DNA from 2 places in the Actinoallomurus sp. NPDC052308 genome. Region 2 is predicted to be linked to the other one. Evidence: riboswitches for the same ligand, from Rfam matches in the RefSeq annotation. Region 2 holds a riboswitch; the other holds the start of a gene.

Region 1 (9,171 bases), on a different contig from region 2:
GGCGATCCTCGGCGCCGTGGTGGCCGCCCGCGTCGGCGACGGCCTGGAGTGATGCGAATCACTCGGGGACGTATAGGGTGATCTGTATCGATTTGGTCTAGACCATTAGGTCTAGACCAATTACGCTGAGCATGGTCCGCCGCCCGCCATTCGGATGTTGGCTCCCGGCAGGGCGGCGGACCGGTCGTTCCGGCCCGGTGGTTACAGTCACGTCACGACGGGTTCGGTAGGGTCGACCACGAGAGCACACGTCAGGTTCACAGGCCCCTGGGTGCCTCCGGGGGCGCGAAGCATGAGGAGATCGGTGCCGTGACCATCCGGGTTGGCGTTAACGGCTTCGGCCGCATCGGCCGTAACTTCTGGCGAGCGCTGAACGCCGCCGGTGGCGATGTCGAGATCGTGGCGGTCAACGACCTCACCGACAACGCCACGCTCGCCCACCTGCTGAAGTACGACAGCATCCTCGGCCGGCTGTCCGAAGAGGTGAAGGCCGGCGCGGACGAGATCACCGTGGGCGGCAAGTCCATCAAGGCCTTCGCCGAGCGTGACCCGGCCAAGCTGCCCTGGGGCGACCTGGGCGTCGACATCGTCATCGAGTCGACCGGCCTGTTCACCGACGCCAACAAGGCGAAGGTCCACGTCGAGAACGGCGCGAAGAAGGTCATCATCTCCGCGCCGGCCAAGAACGAGGACGTCACGATCGTGATGGGCGTGAACGACGACGCCTACGACCCGGCGCTCCACACGGTCATCTCGAACGCGTCCTGCACCACCAACTGCCTGGGCCCGATGGCCAAGGTCATCCACGACACGTTCGGCATCGAGCGCGGTCTGATGACCACGATCCACGCCTACACCCAGGACCAGAACCTTCAGGACGGCCCGCACAAGGACCTGCGCCGCGCCCGCGCCGCCGCCCTGAACATCGTCCCGACCAGCACCGGCGCCGCCAAGGCCATCGGCCTCGTGCTGCCGCAGCTCAAGGGCAAGCTCGACGGCTACGCGCTGCGCGTTCCGGTGCCGACCGGCTCGGCCACCGACCTCACCGTCACGGTGGGCCGCGAGACCAGCGTCGAGGAGGTCAACGCGGCGCTGCGCGACGCGGCCGAGGGCCCGCTGCGCGGGATCCTCACCTACACCGAGGACCCGATCGTCTCCAGCGACATCGTCACCGACCCGGCGTCCTGCATCTTCGACTCCGGGCTCACCAAGGTGATCGGCGACCAGATCAAGGTCGTCGGCTGGTACGACAACGAGTGGGGCTACTCCAACCGCCTCGTCGACATCACCAAGCTGGTGGGCTCCCGTCTCTGAGCCGAGGGCGGCGGGCGCGCGCCGAGTGATCGGCGCGAGCGCGCCGTGAGCCGGTGGCGGCGAACCCACGAACGAGCGCAGCAGGTCCCGGACCTGCTGCGCTCGTTCCGACACGACCAGGAGTGCGATCAATGAGCATGTCCACGATCGACGATCTCGGCGACGTGCGCGGTAAGCGGGTGCTGGTCCGTTCGGACCTCAACGTTCCGCTGCAGGACGGCGTGATCGGGGATGACGGCCGGATCCGGGCCAGCGTCCCGACCATCAACAAGCTCGCCGACAGGGGCGCGCGCGTCATCGTCTGCGCCCACCTCGGCCGCCCCAAGGGGCAGGTGAAGCCGGAGTTCTCGCTGGCGCCCGTCGCCGAGCGGCTGGGCGAGCTGCTGGGCCGCGAGGTCCGCTTCGCCACCGACACGGTCGGCGACTCCGCGCGGGCCACCGTCGACGCGCTCCAGGACGGCGAGGTCGCCCTCCTGGAGAACCTCCGCTTCGCGGCCGGTGAGACCAGCAAGGACGACGCCGAGCGCGGCGAGTTCGCCGACCGCCTGGCCGCGCTCGCCGAGCTGTACGTCGGCGACGGCTTCGGCGCCGTGCACCGCAAGCACGCCAGCGTCTACGACGTGCCGCAGCGGCTCCCGCACGCGGCCGGCGGCCTCATCGCCGCCGAGGTCGACGTGCTCCGCCGCCTCACCGGCGACCCCGCCCGGCCGTACGTCGTCGTCCTGGGCGGCGCGAAGGTCTCCGACAAGCTCGGCGTCATCGCCAACCTCCTCGGCAAGGTCGACCGCCTGATCATCGGCGGCGGCATGGCGTACACCTTCCTGAAGGCCCAGGGCCACGAGGTCGGCAAGTCGCTGCTGCAGGAGGACCAGCTCGACCAGGTCCGCGGGTTCATCGAGGAGGCGGCCAAGCGCGACGTCGACCTCGTCCTGCCGGTCGACGTGCTGGCGGCCACCGAGTTCGCCCCCGACGCGGAGCACGAGGCCGTCGAGGCCACCGCCATCCCGGCCGACCGCGAGGGCCTGGACATCGGCCCGCGCACCCGTGAGCTGTTCGCGAGCAAGCTCGCCGACGCGGCCACCGTCTTCTGGAACGGCCCGATGGGCGTGTTCGAGTTCGACGCCTTCGCCGGCGGCACCCGCGCGGTGGCCGAGGCCCTGATCGCCTCGGACGCGTTCACCGTGGTCGGCGGCGGCGACTCGGCCGCGGCCGTGCGCAAGCTCGGCCTCGACGAGGACGGCTTCTCCCACATCTCGACCGGTGGCGGCGCGAGCCTCGAGTACCTCGAGGGCAAGACGCTGCCCGGCCTGTCCGTCCTGGAGGACTGATCGTGGCATCGAAATCCGCCCCGCAGCAACGGAAGCCACTCATCGCCGGCAACTGGAAGATGAACCTCACCCACTTCGAGGGCATCGCGCACGTCCAGAAGGTCGCCTTCGGCCTCAAGGACGCCGACTACGAGGCGGTGGACGTCGCGATGCTGCCGCCGTTCACCTTCATCCGCAGCATCCAGATGCTCGTGGACGCCGACAAGCTCAAGCTCGTGTACGGCGCGCAGGACGTCTCGCCGCACGAGAAGGGCGCCTACACCGGCGAGATCTCCGCCGCGATGCTCGCCAAGCTCGGCTGCACGTACGTCCTGGCCGGGCACTCCGAGCGCCGCCAGTACCACCACGAGGACGACACGCTCGTCAACGCCAAGGTGAAGGCGGCCCTCAAGGAGGACCTGACGCCGATCCTGTGCGTCGGCGAGGGCCTGGAGATCCGCAAGGCCGGCGAGCACCTGTCCCACACGCTCGCCCAGGTCGAGGGCGGTCTGCAGAAGGTCCCGGCCGACCAGGCACAGCGCATCGTGATCGCGTACGAGCCGGTGTGGGCGATCGGCACCGGCGAGGTCGCCACCCCCGAAGACGCGCAGGAGGTCTGCGGCGCGATCCGCACGCGGCTGGCCGAGCTGTACAGTGGAGACCTCGCCGATCAGGTCCGCGTCCTCTACGGGGGCTCCGTCAAGGGCGGCAACATCGCCGGCATCATGGCGAAGCCGGACATCGACGGAGCGCTCGTCGGTGGAGCGAGCCTGGACGCGGGGGAGTTCGTCAAGATCTGCAGGTATCGCGAGCTACCCGTGTGATCTTGCGCATCAGACTGCGCGTTTCTGCTGAACCACGCGGTGGAACGTCGTACCCTCGGTAGCGGATGACCTGAATACGCGAACATTCCCCGCGAGCAGCGGGGTGAATCACGAAAGCGCTGAACTGCTGTGATCATCACAATCTCCATCGTGCTCATCATCACGAGCGCGCTGATGGTGCTGCTCGTCCTCCTGCACAAGGGGAAGGGCGGTGGGCTGTCGGACTTGTTCGGCGGCGGCATCAGCTCGTCGCTCGGCGGGTCGTCCGTGGTCGAGCGGAACCTCGACCGGTTCACGATCGGCGCGGGCGTGATCTGGTTCGCGTCGATCATCGCGCTGGGTCTGCTGCTCAAGCACGGCCACCACGGCTGAGTACGAGCAAGATCCGCAGTGTGTTGACGGCCGCCGCTTCGCGCAGCGGCGGCAAAGGAAGCGAGGAGTAGTCCGTGGGTAGTGGCAACGCTATTCGGGGTAGCCGAGTCGGTGCTGGCCCGATGGGAGAGGCCGAGCGTGGTGAGGCGGCCCCGCGCGTCTGGGTGAGCTTCTACTGCGCGAACCGGCATGAGTCCCGGCCGAGTTTCGCGACCGACGTCGCGGTTCCCGACCAGTGGGACTGTCCCCGGTGCGGGTTCCCCGCCGGTAAGGACCCCGAGAACCCGCCGGCGCCGCCGCGCAATGAGCCCTACAAGACGCATCTCGCCTACGTGAAGGAGCGGCGCAGCGACGCCGACGGCGAGGCCATCCTCGAGGAGGCGCTGGCCAAGCTGCGCGCCGAGCGCGCCGCCATCCACGCGGCGATGCAGCGCGCTCGCAACTAGCTCCGCGTATCGCAGCACCGATCGGCCCGGTCCCGCCTCGGCGGCACCGGGCCGATCGCGTCCCGCGCGAAATCCCGATCAGCGGCGGAGCCGTCCGTTAGGATGTGATCCGCGACTGGCGCATGAGGTGGAGTTCACCACCGGGGAGCGAACAGATCTGGCACCGCGCGCCTGGGTGCTGGGAGCCCGTATCTGGAGGCCCCATGCACCAGCCGCCCCTGTCCCACCTCGCCGCCACCGATCCCGACGTGGCCGGGCTGATCGAGGCCGAGGCGCGACGGCAGCACGACAAGATCCGCCTCATCGCCTCGGAGAACTACGTCTCGCCCGCCGTGCTGGAGGCGACCGGCTCCGTCCTCACCAACAAGTACTCCGAGGGCTATCCCGGCAAGCGCTACTACGAGGGTCAGCAGGTCGTCGACCCCATCGAGGAGCTGGCCAAGGCGCGTGCCCGCGAGCTGTTCGGCGCCGCCCACGCCAACGTCCAGCCGTACTCCGGCTCGCCCGCCAACCTGGCCGCCCACCTGGCCTTCCTGAACCCGGGGGACACGTTCCTGTCGCTGGAACTCGCCCACGGCGGTCACCTCACCCACGGGTCGCCCGTGTCGATCACCGGCAAATGGCTGCGGCCGGTGCACTACGGCGTGGGCCGCGAGACCGGCCGGATCGACCTGGACGAGGTCCGCGACCTCGCTCGCGCGGAACGCCCGAAGGTCATCCTCTGCGGCGGCACCGCGATCCCGCGGACGATCGACTTCCCGGCGTTCGCCGAGATCGCCCGCGAGGTCGGCGCCGTCCTCGTCGCGGACATCGCGCACATCGCCGGGCTCGTCGCGGGCGGCGCGCACCCGTCGCCGGTCGGGCACGCGGACGTCATCACCACGACGACGCACAAGACCCTGCGCGGCCCGCGCGGCGCCATGATCCTGACGACCGAGGAGCACGCCACCGCGATCGACAAGGCGGTCTTCCCCGGTCTGCAGGGCGGCCCGCACAACCACACGACCGCAGCGATCGCGGTGGCGCTGAAAGAGGCCGCCCAGGAGGATTTCAAGGCGTACTCCCACCAGATCGTCGCGAACGCCCGGGCGCTGGCCGCCGCGCTGACCGAGCGCGGGTTCGACCTGGTCTCCGGTGGGACCGACAACCACCTCATCCTGATCGACCTCACGAACAAGGAGATCGGCGGCAAGCCGGCGGCCAAGGCGCTCGACCGCGCGGGCATCGAGCTGAACTTCAACACGGTGCCCTTCGACCCGCGCAAGCCGTGGAACCCGTCGGGCATCCGGATCGGCACCGCCGCGATCACGACCCGCGGCCTCACCGAGGAGCACATGCCGTTCGTCGCGGCGTCGATCGACCAGGCCGTCGCGTCCGCCGACGACGAGGCGGTCCTCGACAAGGTCGCCGCGGAGATCCGTGAGCTGCTCGGCGGCTTCCCCATGCCCGGCTGGGCCGCGACGCCCTGACCCACGATCGATGAGAAGGACCCGGCAGCCGACGGCATGCCGGGTCCTTCCCTCATGTCCCGAGAGAAGCGCTGATCCGGGCGCCCGCCCCCGCCTCCGCCCCGTCGCGCGGTGAGCCGACGAGCCTGGCGGCTCCGCCGTCAGGCTCGTCCTCGCCGATGGACCGGCCCGTCAGATCGCGCGGGCCGGCTGGTTCTTGTCGTTCTGGCGGGCCAGCTCGATGAGCAGCAGCACCTGGGCCAGGCAGGCGTTCTCGAAGTCGCCCAGGTGCAGGCTCTCGTCGAGGCCGTGCGCCCGGCAGTCGGGGTCGGAGCCCGCGCTGGTGACGAGGATCGCGGCGTCGGGGAAGGCGTCGGCGAACTCCGCGATGAACGGGATCGTCCCGCCGATCCCGACGTGGACGAGGTCGCCGCCGTACGCCAGGCCGTAGGCGCTGCGGGCCGCCTCGAACGCCGGGCCCGTGGTGTCGACGGCGTACGGCCGGCCGGCCTTGCCCGCGGTGACCTCGACCTCGACGCCCCAGGGAGCACGGTCGCGCAGGTGCTCGATCAGCTTCCGCTGCGCGGCCGGAGCGTCCTCGCCCGGCGCGAGGCGGAGGCTGACCTTGGCGCGCGCCTTCGCGGTGAGCGTGTTGGACGCCTTGGCGACCGGGGTCGCGTCGATGGCCAGCACGGTCAGCGCGGGCTTCGTCCAGATGCGTTCGGCGACGGTGCCGTCGCCCAGCAGCCGGACGCCGTCGAGCAGGCCCGCCTCGGCGCGGAACCGCTCCTCCGGGTAGTCCACCGCGGGCGCGGGCGCCGAGACGAGGCCCTCGACGGCGACCCGGCCCTCGTCGTCGTGGAGGGTGGCCAGCAGGCGGCACAGCGCGGTCAGGGCGTCCGGGGTGGCCCCGCCGTAGATGCCGGAGTGCACGCTGTGCTCCAGGGCCCGTACCTCGACGATGACGTCGGTCATCCCACGGAGGGTCGTCGTGAGGGACGGCGTGCCGACGTCGATGTTCGTGGAGTCGGCGAGGACGCAGACGTCCGCGGTGAGCTTGTCGCGGTGCCGTTCCAGGAACGCGCCCAGCGTCGGCGAGCCGATCTCCTCCTCACCCTCGACGAAGACCGTGACGCCGACCGGCGGCCGGCCGTCGAAGAACCGGAGCAGGGCCAGGTGGGCGGCGATGCCCGCCTTGTCGTCGGCCGAGCCACGGGCGAACAGGCGCCCGTCCCGTTCCTCCGGCTCGAACGGCGGGCTCGTCCAGCCGCCGGGGTCACCGGTCGGCTGGACGTCGTGGTGCGCGTAGAGCAGCACGGTCGGCATGTCCGGCGGCGCCGGGAAGTGCGCGACGACCGCCGGGCGGCCGCCCTCGATGTCGTCGAGGATCTCCACGTCGGCCGCGCCCGCCTCCTCCAGCAGCCGCGCGGTCAGCTCCGCCGAACGCCGTACGTCCGCCGCGTGGGCGGGATCGGCGCTGACGGAGGGGATCCGGATCAGGGCGTCGAGGTCGGACCGTACGCCGGGCAGGAGCTTGCTCAGGGTCTGCCGAACGTCGTCGCGCATGGAGGCGTCATCCTTCGCGTTCGATGCGGCCGGGATCGTCCGCATGTGGATCAGGGAGGCGGCGTGCTCGGCGATGTCGGCCGCGGCCCGCCGGTCGGGGCCGGTCGCCAGGACGTACCCGGCCCGTCCCCGGAAGTCGGTGAGGGAGGGCATCACGTCGCCGACACGGTTCAGCTCGCCGATGCGGACGACGCCGTCGACGGCGGTGGCCTCGTCCAGCCCGGTGATCGCGACGATCCGGCCGGGAGGCGGGGTCAGGAGCCGTACGGCGCACGTCGCGGCCGGCACGTCGAAGGGGACCGGCAGCCGGTCGTACGCGTAGGCCAGGGCGGTGGCCTCGGCCATGTCGACGCCGACGACCAGCTCGAGCATCTCCCAGTACCGGGCCCCGCCCCAGCGAGGGTTGATCTCGACCACGGTGGCCCGGTCGCCGTCGATCATGACCTCGGTGTTGGTGGGGCCCCACATGTAGCCGATGGCGTCGAGGGCGGCGAACACGGCCTCGGTGGCCGTCTTGACGACCTCGGGCGGGTGCTCACCCGGCATCTGGTGCGCGATCTCGACGAAGTGCGGCGGTCCCGACGTGTGCTTGGCGGGGACGATGAGCGCGCGGTGTCGCCCGCCGGCGCTCATCGTCTCGACGCTGGTCTCCAGCCCGGTGAGGAACTCCTCGGCGAGCACGCCCGCCGTGCGGGACTCGGGCGCGGTGTGCGCCCAGGCGCTCGGGATGTCGTCCGGAGTCCGGACGAGGGCGACGCCCCGGCCGCCGTTGCCGTCGGCCGGCTTCAGCAGGACGCCTCCGGGACACGTGTCGAGGAACTCGCGTACCTCCTCGACGTCGGTGCAGACGCGGTGGGCGATCGTCTCGACGCCGCGCTCGGCGAGCCGGCGCCGCATCGCCGCCTTGTCCTGCGCGAGCGTCACGGCCTCGACCGGGTTCACCCGGACACCGAGGGCCTCGCCCACGATCGCGGTGGGCAGCAGCGCGTGCTCGGTGGCCGCGATCATCGCGTCGATCGGCCGCCAGGCGTGGATCTCCCGGGCGCAGGCCAGCAGCGCGTCGACGTCGGTGACGTCGGTGCTGAACGTCCGCAGCGCGAGCTTGCGCTCGAAGGTCTCGTCGGTGCCGGTGCGCACGATGGCGGTCAGCGTGACGGGCACACCGAGGAGCTTGCCGATGATCTCGGGACGCGCCCCGACGAACACCAGGTGAGGGAACATCTTCGGTCCGGTCCAATCGTGTCGTGGAAGTCAGGGCGTGGTGGTCGTCTCCGCCGCGACGGCCGGCCGCTCGTGCCGGACGAGTTCCCGTTCGGCCCACCGCGAGACCCGCGGGGACACCGCCCCGGCGGCCGCGAGGACGATGCCGAGCACGATCCAGCCCGTACGCCCGGTGGGCAGGACGAGGGAGGTGATGATGAACGGGCCGGTCACGTCGAGGAGGGAGGTCCCGAGGTTGAAGACCGACAGGAAGCGGGTGCGGGACGCCTCGGGGGACAGCAGCAGGGACAGCCCCCAGGTGCCGGCCGCCTGCCACATCTCGGCGAAGGTCAGGGCGAGCGTGCCGACCACGAGGACGGCGCCGGCGGTCCAGGGCGCAATCGGCAGGTGACCGTCCGCCGCGACGAGCAGCAGGGCGCAGCAGAGGAGCATCCAGCCCGCGTTGCGCAGCGCCCGCGCCGCTCCGTTCGCGTCGTCGGTCTGCCGGGTCATCCGCACCTGCAGGAGGACGACGAGCACGGTGTTGATCGCGACCAGCACGCTGACCATCGGCTTGGGCACCAGGTGCCGGGAGACGATCCACAGCGGCAGGCCGATCGACAGGATGAACCGGTGCATGCTGAGCACCCCGGTCAGCACCGCCGAGACGAGGAACGCGGGGCGGGTGCGCACG
Region 2 (9,171 bases):
GAGCGGCGTCAAGACGGCGGACTGGTTCGGCCTCCCGCACTTCCACGCCCCCGATTTCAAGACCTCGGCCATCCTCGTCGCGTTGCCCCCGGTGATCGCCTTGATCGCGGAGAACACCGGCCACGTCAAGGCCGTCGCCGCGATGACCGGGGCCGACCTCGACCCGTACCTCGGCCGCGCCATCGCCGCGGACGGCGCCACCACCGTGCTGGCGACCGCCGTCGGCGGCGCACCGACCACGACGTACGCCGAGAACATCGGCGTCATGGCCGCCACGCGGATCTACTCGACCGCCGCCTACTACGTCGCCGCGATCGTCGCGGTCCTGGTCGGCCTGTGCCCGAAGTTCGGCGCGCTGGTGGCCGCCACCCCCGGCGGCGTCCTCGGCGGCATCACGGTCGTGCTGTACGGCATGATCGGCCTGCTCGGGGCGAAGATCTGGATCGAGAACCGCGTCGACTTCGGCGACCCGGTCAACCTCGTCCCCGTCGCCGCCGGCCTCATCCTGGCCATCGGCAACGTGACCCTGAAGATCACCAGTGACTTCCCGCTGCAGGGCATCGCGCTCGGCACCGTCGCCGTCCTGTTCGGCTACCACGTCCTCAACGCCGTCCAGCGCACCCCACGCGACACCGGCGCGGGCGTCATCGCGCCCGGCGAGCGCGACGTCGTCCCCGGCGCCCCGGAGCGCCGCACCGAGACCGACGAGGGGTAGGGGCCGGGTCGACGGTCACGAAATGCCCACGCGACCCGAGCCGCCCGACTGCGCCCGGTGCTCCGCGGCGGCCCGCGACGCCCGTCCCCGGGCGGCGCGTGCCCGCTCGGTAGGGTCGGGCGGGTCAGGGTCGTCCGGGGATCGGAGCAGGCGAGATGCCGGTCATCGACAAGGTGGCGTGGGTCAGGGTCGAGGATGGCAGGGTCCTCAGCACGCGTTCGCGCGGCAAGGACGCCTACTACTTTCCCGGCGGCAAGCGGGAGGCGGGGGAGAGCGACATGCAGACCCTGGCCCGCGAGGTCCGAGAAGAGCTCACCGTCTCGATCGTCCCCGAGACGGTGGCGCCCCTGGGCACGTACGAGGCGCAGGCGCACGGCCATCGGGACGGCGTGACGGTGCGGATGACCTGCTATACCGGCGACTACCACGGCACCCTCGAGCCCAGTAGCGAGATCGAGGAGGTCGTCTGGCTCTCCTACGCCGACCGTGACCGCGTGTCCCCGGTCGATCAGCTCATCTTCGACGACCTGCGGGCGTCCGGTCACCTCCGCTGAGCGCCTGCGACGGGCGCGAACCCGATCCGCGCGAGCCGCTGCACGGACGCGCCCGCCAGCACGACGCCCCCGAGGACCGGATCGGCCGTCCAACCATGAGGCACGTCGTCCGTCTCCCCTTTCGCGACGGTGGTGCATTCGCCCACTGGCGTTCACTGCGCTGTAGGGGCAGCGATCGCCAGGCATCAGGGTCTGGGGTATCTCAGTGGCCGAGGTGCTTCTCGAACCAGTGGTCGGCGTACGGGCCGTTGTTGTACGGCTCGATCTCCTGGTATCCCTGGGCGGCGTACAGGGCGCGGGCCTCGACCAGGTCGCGGCGGGTGTCGAGGCGCATCGTGCGCGCGCCGAGCCGGAGCGCCGCCTCCTCGGCCGCCGCCAGCAGCGCGCGGCCGCCGCCGGTGCGCCGCGCCGCCGGGATGACGTACAGCCGGGTCAGTTCCGCGACGCCGGGAGAGATCAGCCGCAGGCCGACGCACCCGGCCGGCACCCCGGCGTACCGTCCCACCAGGAAGCAGGCGAGGTCGTCGCTGGGATCCTCGGCCATCGCGGCGTCGACCTCGGCCTCGGTGGCCGGCCTGCCGTAGTAGCGCGAGGCGACGTCGGTGAAATAGGTCCGCAGCAGCCCCGCCGTCTCGACCGGTTCCGGCCCGATCGCCCAGGTCGCTTCAGTGATCACCAGCACACCGTACTCAGCCCCTCCGAAGAAACGAACTGGATATCGGCGGCCGGAACGGCTTCGGGACGCACGGTCACCGGCGCGCATTGTCGCCTGTCGGCAGTGGACACCGGTGATCGGGGAAGGGCGGTACGGTGGATCTCGGGCCGTGACTGGCGCTGAGGTGGAGCACCACCGGGGAGCGGCCCACTCGATCGTGCCGTGCGCCTGGGCCGCCCTCACGCAGACCGTTCAGGAGCAGCCCGTGACCCAGACGCACACCGCCCGTCTCATGGACGGCGCGGGCCCGGCCCGCCGCATCGTCGAGCGCAGCGCCGCCAGGGCCGCGCAGATCACCCGGGAGACCGGCACGCCGCCGTGCCTGGCGACCGTGCTGGTCGGCGACGACCCCGCGTCCGTGACCTACGTGCGCATGAAGCGCGCCCGCTGCGAGAAGGCCGGCATCGCCTCGCGGCACGTGGGACTGCCGGCCACCACCACGACGGCGGAACTGGTCGACGCCGTCACCGCCCTGTCGCAGGATCCCGGAGTGCACGGCATCCTGCTCCAGCATCCGGTCGGGCCGCACATCGACGAGCGCGCCGCGTTCGAGGCCATCGCCCCGGGAAAGGACGTCGACGGGCTCACGCTGCACTCGTTCGGCGCGATGAGCTTCGGGTTGCCGGGCTTCGCGTCCTGCACTCCCGGCGGCATCATGCGGCTGCTCGAGGAGTACGACGTCGAGCTCGCGGGTCGGCACGCCGTCGTGGTCGGCCGGAGCGCCATCCTCGGCAGGCCTGTGGGGATGATGCTGCTGGCCGGCGACGCCACGGTCACGTACTGCCACTCGCGCACGGCCGACCTGGCGTCGATCGTGCGGCAGGCCGACATCCTGGTCGCCGCCGTCGGCCGGCCGCGGTTCATCCGCGGCGAGGACGTCAAGCCCGGCGCCGTCGTGATCGACGCCGGCTACAACCCCGGCAACGTCGGAGACGTGGACCTCGAGACCGCCCTCACCCGCGCGAGCCTCATCACGCCGGTCCCCGGCGGCGTCGGCCCCATGACCATCGCCGTCCTGCTCGAACAGACCGTGGACGCGGCGGCCCGTCAACTGGGCCTGGACTCCGCTCGGTGAGTCCGCGCGCGGCTCAGTTCGCGGTGAGCGGCGCCCGTGGCCGGTCGGTCGGGCCGGAACACCGGCCGATCCGCGTGCCCGAAGCACCCTGCCAGCGCCAGGAGGGCGATTCCCGCCATCACACGACGGAGCAACATGTTCCCCTTTCGGCGAAGAAGACGGGTGAGTGTACGTCTGCGGCTTCCGGCGCGTCCCAGTGTTCGGGGGCCGTTCGGCGTGGTGTTGCCGTCCGTTATGCGTAGGTTGTTGAATCTTGGGGGATCGCGCGACTCCCGGTGGTCATCTTCCGCACGGCGGCGCTTATCCTCGATCGGACACTCGAACACAGGGGGAGACGTGCCTGACCTGTCGACCTTCGCGGACACGGCCATGTCGCCGGCCGAGCTCCGCGGCTTCCTGCACGGTCTGCCGGCGGTGGACCAAGTGGGAGCGGAGGAGCGGGCCGCGCGCCTGGCGACCCGTTCGATCAAGAAGTCGGCGAAGGCGTACGCGATCGACCTGGCGATCTCGATGGTCGACCTGACGACGCTCGAGGGCGCGGACACCTCCGGCAAGGTGCGGGCGCTGTGCGCCAAGGCGGCCCATCCGGACCCGGCCGACGCGAGCGTGCCGAAGGTCGCGGCGGTCTGCGTCTACTCCGACCTCGTCGGCGAGGCGGTGCGCGCGCTGGACGGCACGGGGATCGGGGTCGCGAGCGTCGCGACGGCGTTCCCGTCGGGGCGGGCGCCGCTCGACGCCAAGCTCGCCGACACCCGCCGGGCGATCGACGACGGCGCCACCGAGATCGACATGGTGATCGACCGCGGCGCGTTCCTCGCGGGCGACCTCGGGAAGGTGTACGACGAGATCGTCGCCGTCAAGGCCGAGTGCGGCGACGTGCACCTGAAGGTCATCCTGGAGACCGGCGAACTGGTCACCTACGACAACGTACGGCGGGCGTCGTGGCTGGCGATGCTGGCCGGCGCCGACTTCATCAAGACCAGCACCGGCAAGGTGAGCCCGGCCGCCACACTGCCGGTCACCCTGGTGATGCTGGAGGCCGTGCGCGACTTCCGGGCGGCGACGGGCCGCCAGGTGGGCGTCAAACCGGCCGGCGGCATCCGCACGACCAAGGACGCGATCAAGTACCTCGTGCTCGTGAACGAGACGGCCGGGCCGGACTGGCTGACGCCCGACTGGTTCCGGCTCGGCGCGTCCAGCCTGCTCAACGACCTGCTGATGCAGCGCCGCAAGCTCACGACCGGCGTGTACGGCGGTCCCGACTACTTCACGATGGACTGAGCGGATGAGTTTCGAGTACGCCCCCGCGCCGGAGTCACGGGACATCGTCGACATCAAGCCGTCGTACGGCCTGTTCGTCGCCGGTGAGTTCGTCGAGGCGAAGAACACCTTCAAGACCATCGACCCGGCCACCGAGGAGACCCTGGCCGAGGTCGCCGAGGCCGGCGCCGACGACGTCGACCGCGCCGTCGCGGCGGCCCGCCGCGCGTACGACACGGTGTGGGGCCCGATGCCGGGCGCCGAACGGGCGAAGTACCTCTTCCGGATCGCGCGGCTGATCCAGGAACGGTCGCGCGAGCTGGCCGTCCTGGAGTCCATCGACAACGGCAAGCCGATCCGCGAGTCGCGGGACGTCGACCTGCCCCTGGTCGCCGCGCACTTCTTCTACTACGCCGGCTGGGCCGACAAACTCTCGCACGCCGGGTTCGGCCCCGAGCCGAGGCCGCTGGGCGTCGCCGGTCAGGTCATCCCCTGGAACTTCCCGCTGCTGATGCTGGCGTGGAAGGTCGCGCCGGCGCTGGCCTGCGGCAACACCGTCGTCCTGAAGCCGGCCGAGACGACTCCGCTGACGGCGCTGGCGTTCGCCGAGATCTGCGCGCAGGCGGACCTGCCGCCCGGCGTCGTGAACATCCTCACCGGGGCGGGGGAGACGGGCCGCGCGCTGGTCGAGCACCCCGGGATCGACAAGGTCGCCTTCACCGGCTCGACCGAGGTCGGCCGGCAGATCGCCCGCTCGGTCGCCGGGACGGACAAGAGGCTCACGCTGGAGCTCGGCGGCAAGGCGGCCAACATCGTCTTCGACGACGCGCCGCTCGACCAGGCCGTCGAGGGCATCGTCAACGGCATCTTCTTCAACCAGGGCCACGTGTGCTGCGCCGGTTCGCGGCTGCTCGTGCAGGAGTCGGTCGTCGACGGGCTGCTCGACCGGCTGAAGGCGCGGATGGCGACGCTGCGGGTCGGCGACCCGCTGGACAAGAACACCGACGTCGGCGCGATCAACTCGGCCGCCCAGCTGGCGAAGATCCGCGAACTGTCCGACAGCGGTGAGGCGGAGGGCGCGACCCGCTGGTCGCCGCCGTGCGAGCTGCCCGAGCGGGGGTTCTGGTTCGCGCCGACCGTGTTCACCGGCGTCGCGGCCTCGCACCGGATCGCCCGCGAGGAGATCTTCGGCCCGGTCCTGTCGGTGCTGACGTTCCGTACCCCGGCCGAGGCGGTCGAGAAGGCGAACAACACGCCGTACGGCCTGTCGGCGGGCATCTGGACCGACAAGGGGTCGCGCATTCTGTGGATGGCCGAGCGGCTCCGGGCCGGGGTCGTCTGGGCGAACACCTTCAACAAGTTCGATCCCGCCTCGCCCTTCGGCGGGTACAAGGAGTCCGGTTTCGGGCGCGAGGGCGGACGGCACGGGCTGGAGGCCTACCTTCGATGAGCGAGCGGTTGAGTGTTCGCAAGACCTACAAGCTGTTCATCGGGGGCGCGTTCCCCCGGTCGGAGTCCGGCAGGACCGTCATCGTGAACGACGCCAAGGGAAAGTTCCTGGCCAACGCCGCGCGGGCCTCGCGCAAGGACGTCCGGGACGCGGTCGTGGCCGCGCGGAAGGCCCAGGCCGGCTGGGCGGGCCGGACCGGCTACAACCGCGGCCAGATCCTCTACCGCGTCGCGGAGATGCTGGAAGGGCGCCGCGGCCAGTTCGTCGAGGAGCTGCGCGGCGCCGGCCTCGGCAAGACGGCCGCCGCCGCCGAGGTCGACGCGGCGATCGACCGCTGGGTATGGTACGCGGGGTGGGCCGACAAGATCGCGCAGGTGACGGGGTCGGCCAACCCCGTCTCCGGGCCGTTCTTCAACTTCTCCACGCCCGAGCCCACCGGCGTGGTCGGCGTCGTCGCGCCGGACTCGCCGCTGCTCGGGCTCGTGTCGGTGATCGCGCCGGTGATCGCGACCGGCAACACGGCGGTCGTCGTCGCCTCGGAGCCCGCGCCGCTCCCGGCGATCACCCTCGCCGAGGTCCTCGCCACCTCCGACGTGCCGGGCGGCGTCGTCAACCTCCTCACCGGGCACCGCGCCGAGCTGGCCCCCTGGCTCGCCTCCCACCAGGACGTCAACGCGATCGACCTGGCCGGCGCGCCGGACGACCTGGCGGCCGACTGCGCGCGGGCGGCGGCGGACAACCTCAAGCGGGTGCACCGCCCGGCCGCCGACGACTGGACCGCCGACCCCGGTACCGCCCGGATGACCGCGTTCCTGGAGACCAAGACCGTCTGGCACCCCGTCGGCGTCTGAGTCCGCAGGACGATCTTTTCGGTGAAACAGGGCTGGTGCCCGCGGCGCGACTGCGCCGCGGGCACCATCGGTTCTGCTAGCTCAGCGCGTCAGGCGCGGCGGCGTTCCCGCCGCATGACCTCCGCGCAGAGCTCGGACACTACGAACTCGTCGACGGGCATGGTGAGGTCCATCCGCTGGATGCAGACGCCCACCATGTACGGCCCGCCGACGGCCTTGTACAGACGAAGGCCGTAGTAGCCCTCGTCACACCCGCCACCGTTCCACGGGGCGAGCGGGCATTTCCCGCAGGTCTCCGGCAGGAAGACCGGCCGGATCTGCTTGAGCCTCACCGTGCTGCCGTCCGGCAGGGCGTACGTGACCTTGTACCCGCCCGAGACGTTCCAGGCGTCGACCCGCTCGACGGGCGTGGCCCCGAGCGACTCGAGGAGGGTCCAGATCGCGTTCGCGCTCGCCGGCTCGGCGATGGAGCGAAGGAGCCGGATCTCGACCCGGCGCCCGTACCTCTCGATGAGATGCCGTACCCGCTCGATGTGGGACTCGTCGGGCACGACGATGTTCGCACTGACCTTGAGATCGCTCTCCAAGGCCGCCTCGATCGACCGCTGCAACGCGACGATCTTCTTTTCGGCCAGTTTCAGGCGCCCGTACTTCTCCGCCTGCACCTCGGCCAGTTCGAGCGCCGTGGTGCCGAAGATGGAGAAGTTCACCTTCCGCAGGCCCGCGCGGGCGGCCTTCGGCAGGGCCAGCGCGCCGTTCTCGCCGTTGCTGGTGACGCCGATGTTGCGGTAGCCCGCGCCGTGGGCGAGGGCGATCAGCTCGCTGAGCTGAGGGTGCAACGTCGGTTCGCCGCCGGTGCCGTGCATCTCGGTGAGACCGCACTTGTCGCGGAGAAGCGTGATCACACGCTTGAACTCCTCGTCGGGCCGCATGCGGTCCGCGAGGAAGTCCACCCCGTTCTTCTCCGCGTAGATCGACACCCGCTGGCTCTGGTTGCCCGGACCGGCCGTGATCGGCGTTCCGGGAACCTGGTCAGAGGTCACCGGAGTGCCCTCGTTGTGGCAGAACACGCACGTGAACCCGCACGCGTCCAGCAACTTGGCCCGGAACCCCGGGTCGAACACCCACCGGATCGGCAGGGCCTCTTCGGCCAGGGCCAGAGGATGACGGGTTTCCCCCTTGGACATGGACATGCATGACTCCTCATGCCGTGGCGCACGCAAGTCCCGGGTGGTCAGCCCGGCTCCCGTGCGCCCTGTGAATGGGACGCAACACCGAGAGCCGGGTGGCTCTTGTTTGGTGTTGTACTTGTGTGACGCACGTGCCCTGGCGACGGTTCCGGGTAAGCTCCGCTTTGTGTAAGCCTCTCTGCGAAGCGGCGGGTTGGTCACCTGTCGGCAGGGGCGCACGGGTCGGCGGGACGGCCTCGTCCACGGGATTGAATGGGACCCCGTGAGGCCGCCCGCCGTGTCCCGCTTCGGCCGGGCGCGGGCTCAGCGGCCGCCGCGCGACCTGGTCGCGGCACGCAGGACGGCGGACCACTCCTCGGGGGTCGCCTCGATCGGGCTCGCGGCGGTGAACAGCGGGTTCAGCTCCACCGTCAGGTTCGAACCGGCCTGGGGCGAGCGCCGGCCGGCCGACTCGAGCAGGGCGGGCACGGGGTCGTGGCCGCATCGCCGCACCATCGCCGTCAGCACCTCGTCGAGGCCGGCGGCCAGGTCGAGCGGCGGGAACGTCACCGCGTCGGCACAGCGGCGCAGCTGCTCCTCGTACCGATCCTCCCGGAACCGCACCCGCCAGCCCGGCCACAGCTCCGCCGGAAGCGGCCACAGCCCGGGTACGGCCACGGCCGTCCACGCCTCCGCCGTGCGCGTACGGACGTCCATGTGCAGGCCGCTTTCCGGCACCACGCGAAGGTCCAGCCGCGTCAGGCCGCCGTCGGGCAGCCGGTCGAGGAGGCCCGGCCCCTGCCAGGCGCTGTGCTCGCCCGCGCGGGCGAAAGGATGGGCGGTGAGGGCGCCGGTCCCGTCGCGGACGGTCACCAGATGCGCGACGCGGTCCCCCTCGCCGGAGGGCATCGGGACCTCCGGCATGGGGTGTTCGCGACCGGCGTCCCTGCGGACCGCCGCGCGGCCGAGGCCGGCCTGCTCGGCCAGGTCGCCGAGGCCGTCGTACGCCCAGCGGACGTCCCATCCCGGCCAGGTCAGCGCGAGAAGCCGCAGGAAGGCGCGCCGGGCCGGCATCTCCCGCATCAGGTCATCGCCGAAGAAGACGAGCCGGCGGGCGCGGTGGTCGATGGTGGCGCCCCCTTCGGCCGAGACCTCCTCCAGCCATTCGTCATCCCGCTCACCGCAGGGGCGCTGAGCGGTGACGTACCGGGTGGCCGACCGCGGGCCGGCGATCAGGACGTCGCCGATCGTGTCGGCGGCCCAGTGGTCGTAGTACAGCCGCGGGCCTGCGTCGTCGACCAGGATGAAGTGCGCGGGGTGCCCCATGCGCTCCATCCTGCTCGGGACGGGATCTCCCCGCCAGTGGATTCCCGGCGGTCCGG

What was found. Region 2 has a riboswitch for ZMP and ZTP ahead of AB0L00_RS40475 (bifunctional 5,10-methylenetetrahydrofolate dehydrogenase/5,10-methenyltetrahydrofolate cyclohydrolase). Riboswitches for the same ligand answer to the same signal wherever they lie in the genome.
Region 1: it holds a riboswitch for ZMP and ZTP, as region 2 does, so the genes downstream of both, glyA (serine hydroxymethyltransferase) here and AB0L00_RS40475 (bifunctional 5,10-methylenetetrahydrofolate dehydrogenase/5,10-methenyltetrahydrofolate cyclohydrolase) in region 2, are expected to answer to the same signal.

What each region holds. Positions count from the first base shown of each region.
Region 1 covers NZ_JBFAUM010000004.1:479,097-488,267, reverse strand. The annotation lists gene gap (type I glyceraldehyde-3-phosphate dehydrogenase) at 310-1,314, shown strand; gene AB0L00_RS16870 (phosphoglycerate kinase) at 1,452-2,642, shown strand; gene tpiA (triose-phosphate isomerase) at 2,645-3,445, shown strand; gene secG (preprotein translocase subunit SecG) at 3,575-3,817, shown strand; gene AB0L00_RS16855 (RNA polymerase-binding protein RbpA) at 3,892-4,263, shown strand; ZMP/ZTP riboswitch at 4,365-4,447, shown strand; gene glyA (serine hydroxymethyltransferase) at 4,467-5,732, shown strand; gene AB0L00_RS16845 (M20/M25/M40 family metallo-hydrolase) at 5,904-8,498, opposite strand; gene AB0L00_RS16840 (MFS transporter) at 8,529-9,171, opposite strand, start outside.
Region 2 covers NZ_JBFAUM010000034.1:18,870-28,040, forward strand. The annotation lists gene AB0L00_RS40460 (solute carrier family 23 protein) at 1-715, shown strand, start outside; gene AB0L00_RS40465 (NUDIX domain-containing protein) at 871-1,269, shown strand; gene AB0L00_RS40470 (GNAT family N-acetyltransferase) at 1,472-1,945, opposite strand; ZMP/ZTP riboswitch at 2,084-2,165, shown strand; gene AB0L00_RS40475 (bifunctional 5,10-methylenetetrahydrofolate dehydrogenase/5,10-methenyltetrahydrofolate cyclohydrolase) at 2,190-3,059, shown strand; gene deoC (deoxyribose-phosphate aldolase) at 3,429-4,340, shown strand; gene AB0L00_RS40485 (aldehyde dehydrogenase family protein) at 4,345-5,769, shown strand; gene AB0L00_RS40490 (aldehyde dehydrogenase family protein) at 5,766-6,620, shown strand; gene AB0L00_RS40495 (radical SAM protein) at 6,710-7,813, opposite strand; gene AB0L00_RS40500 (hypothetical protein) at 8,114-9,115, opposite strand.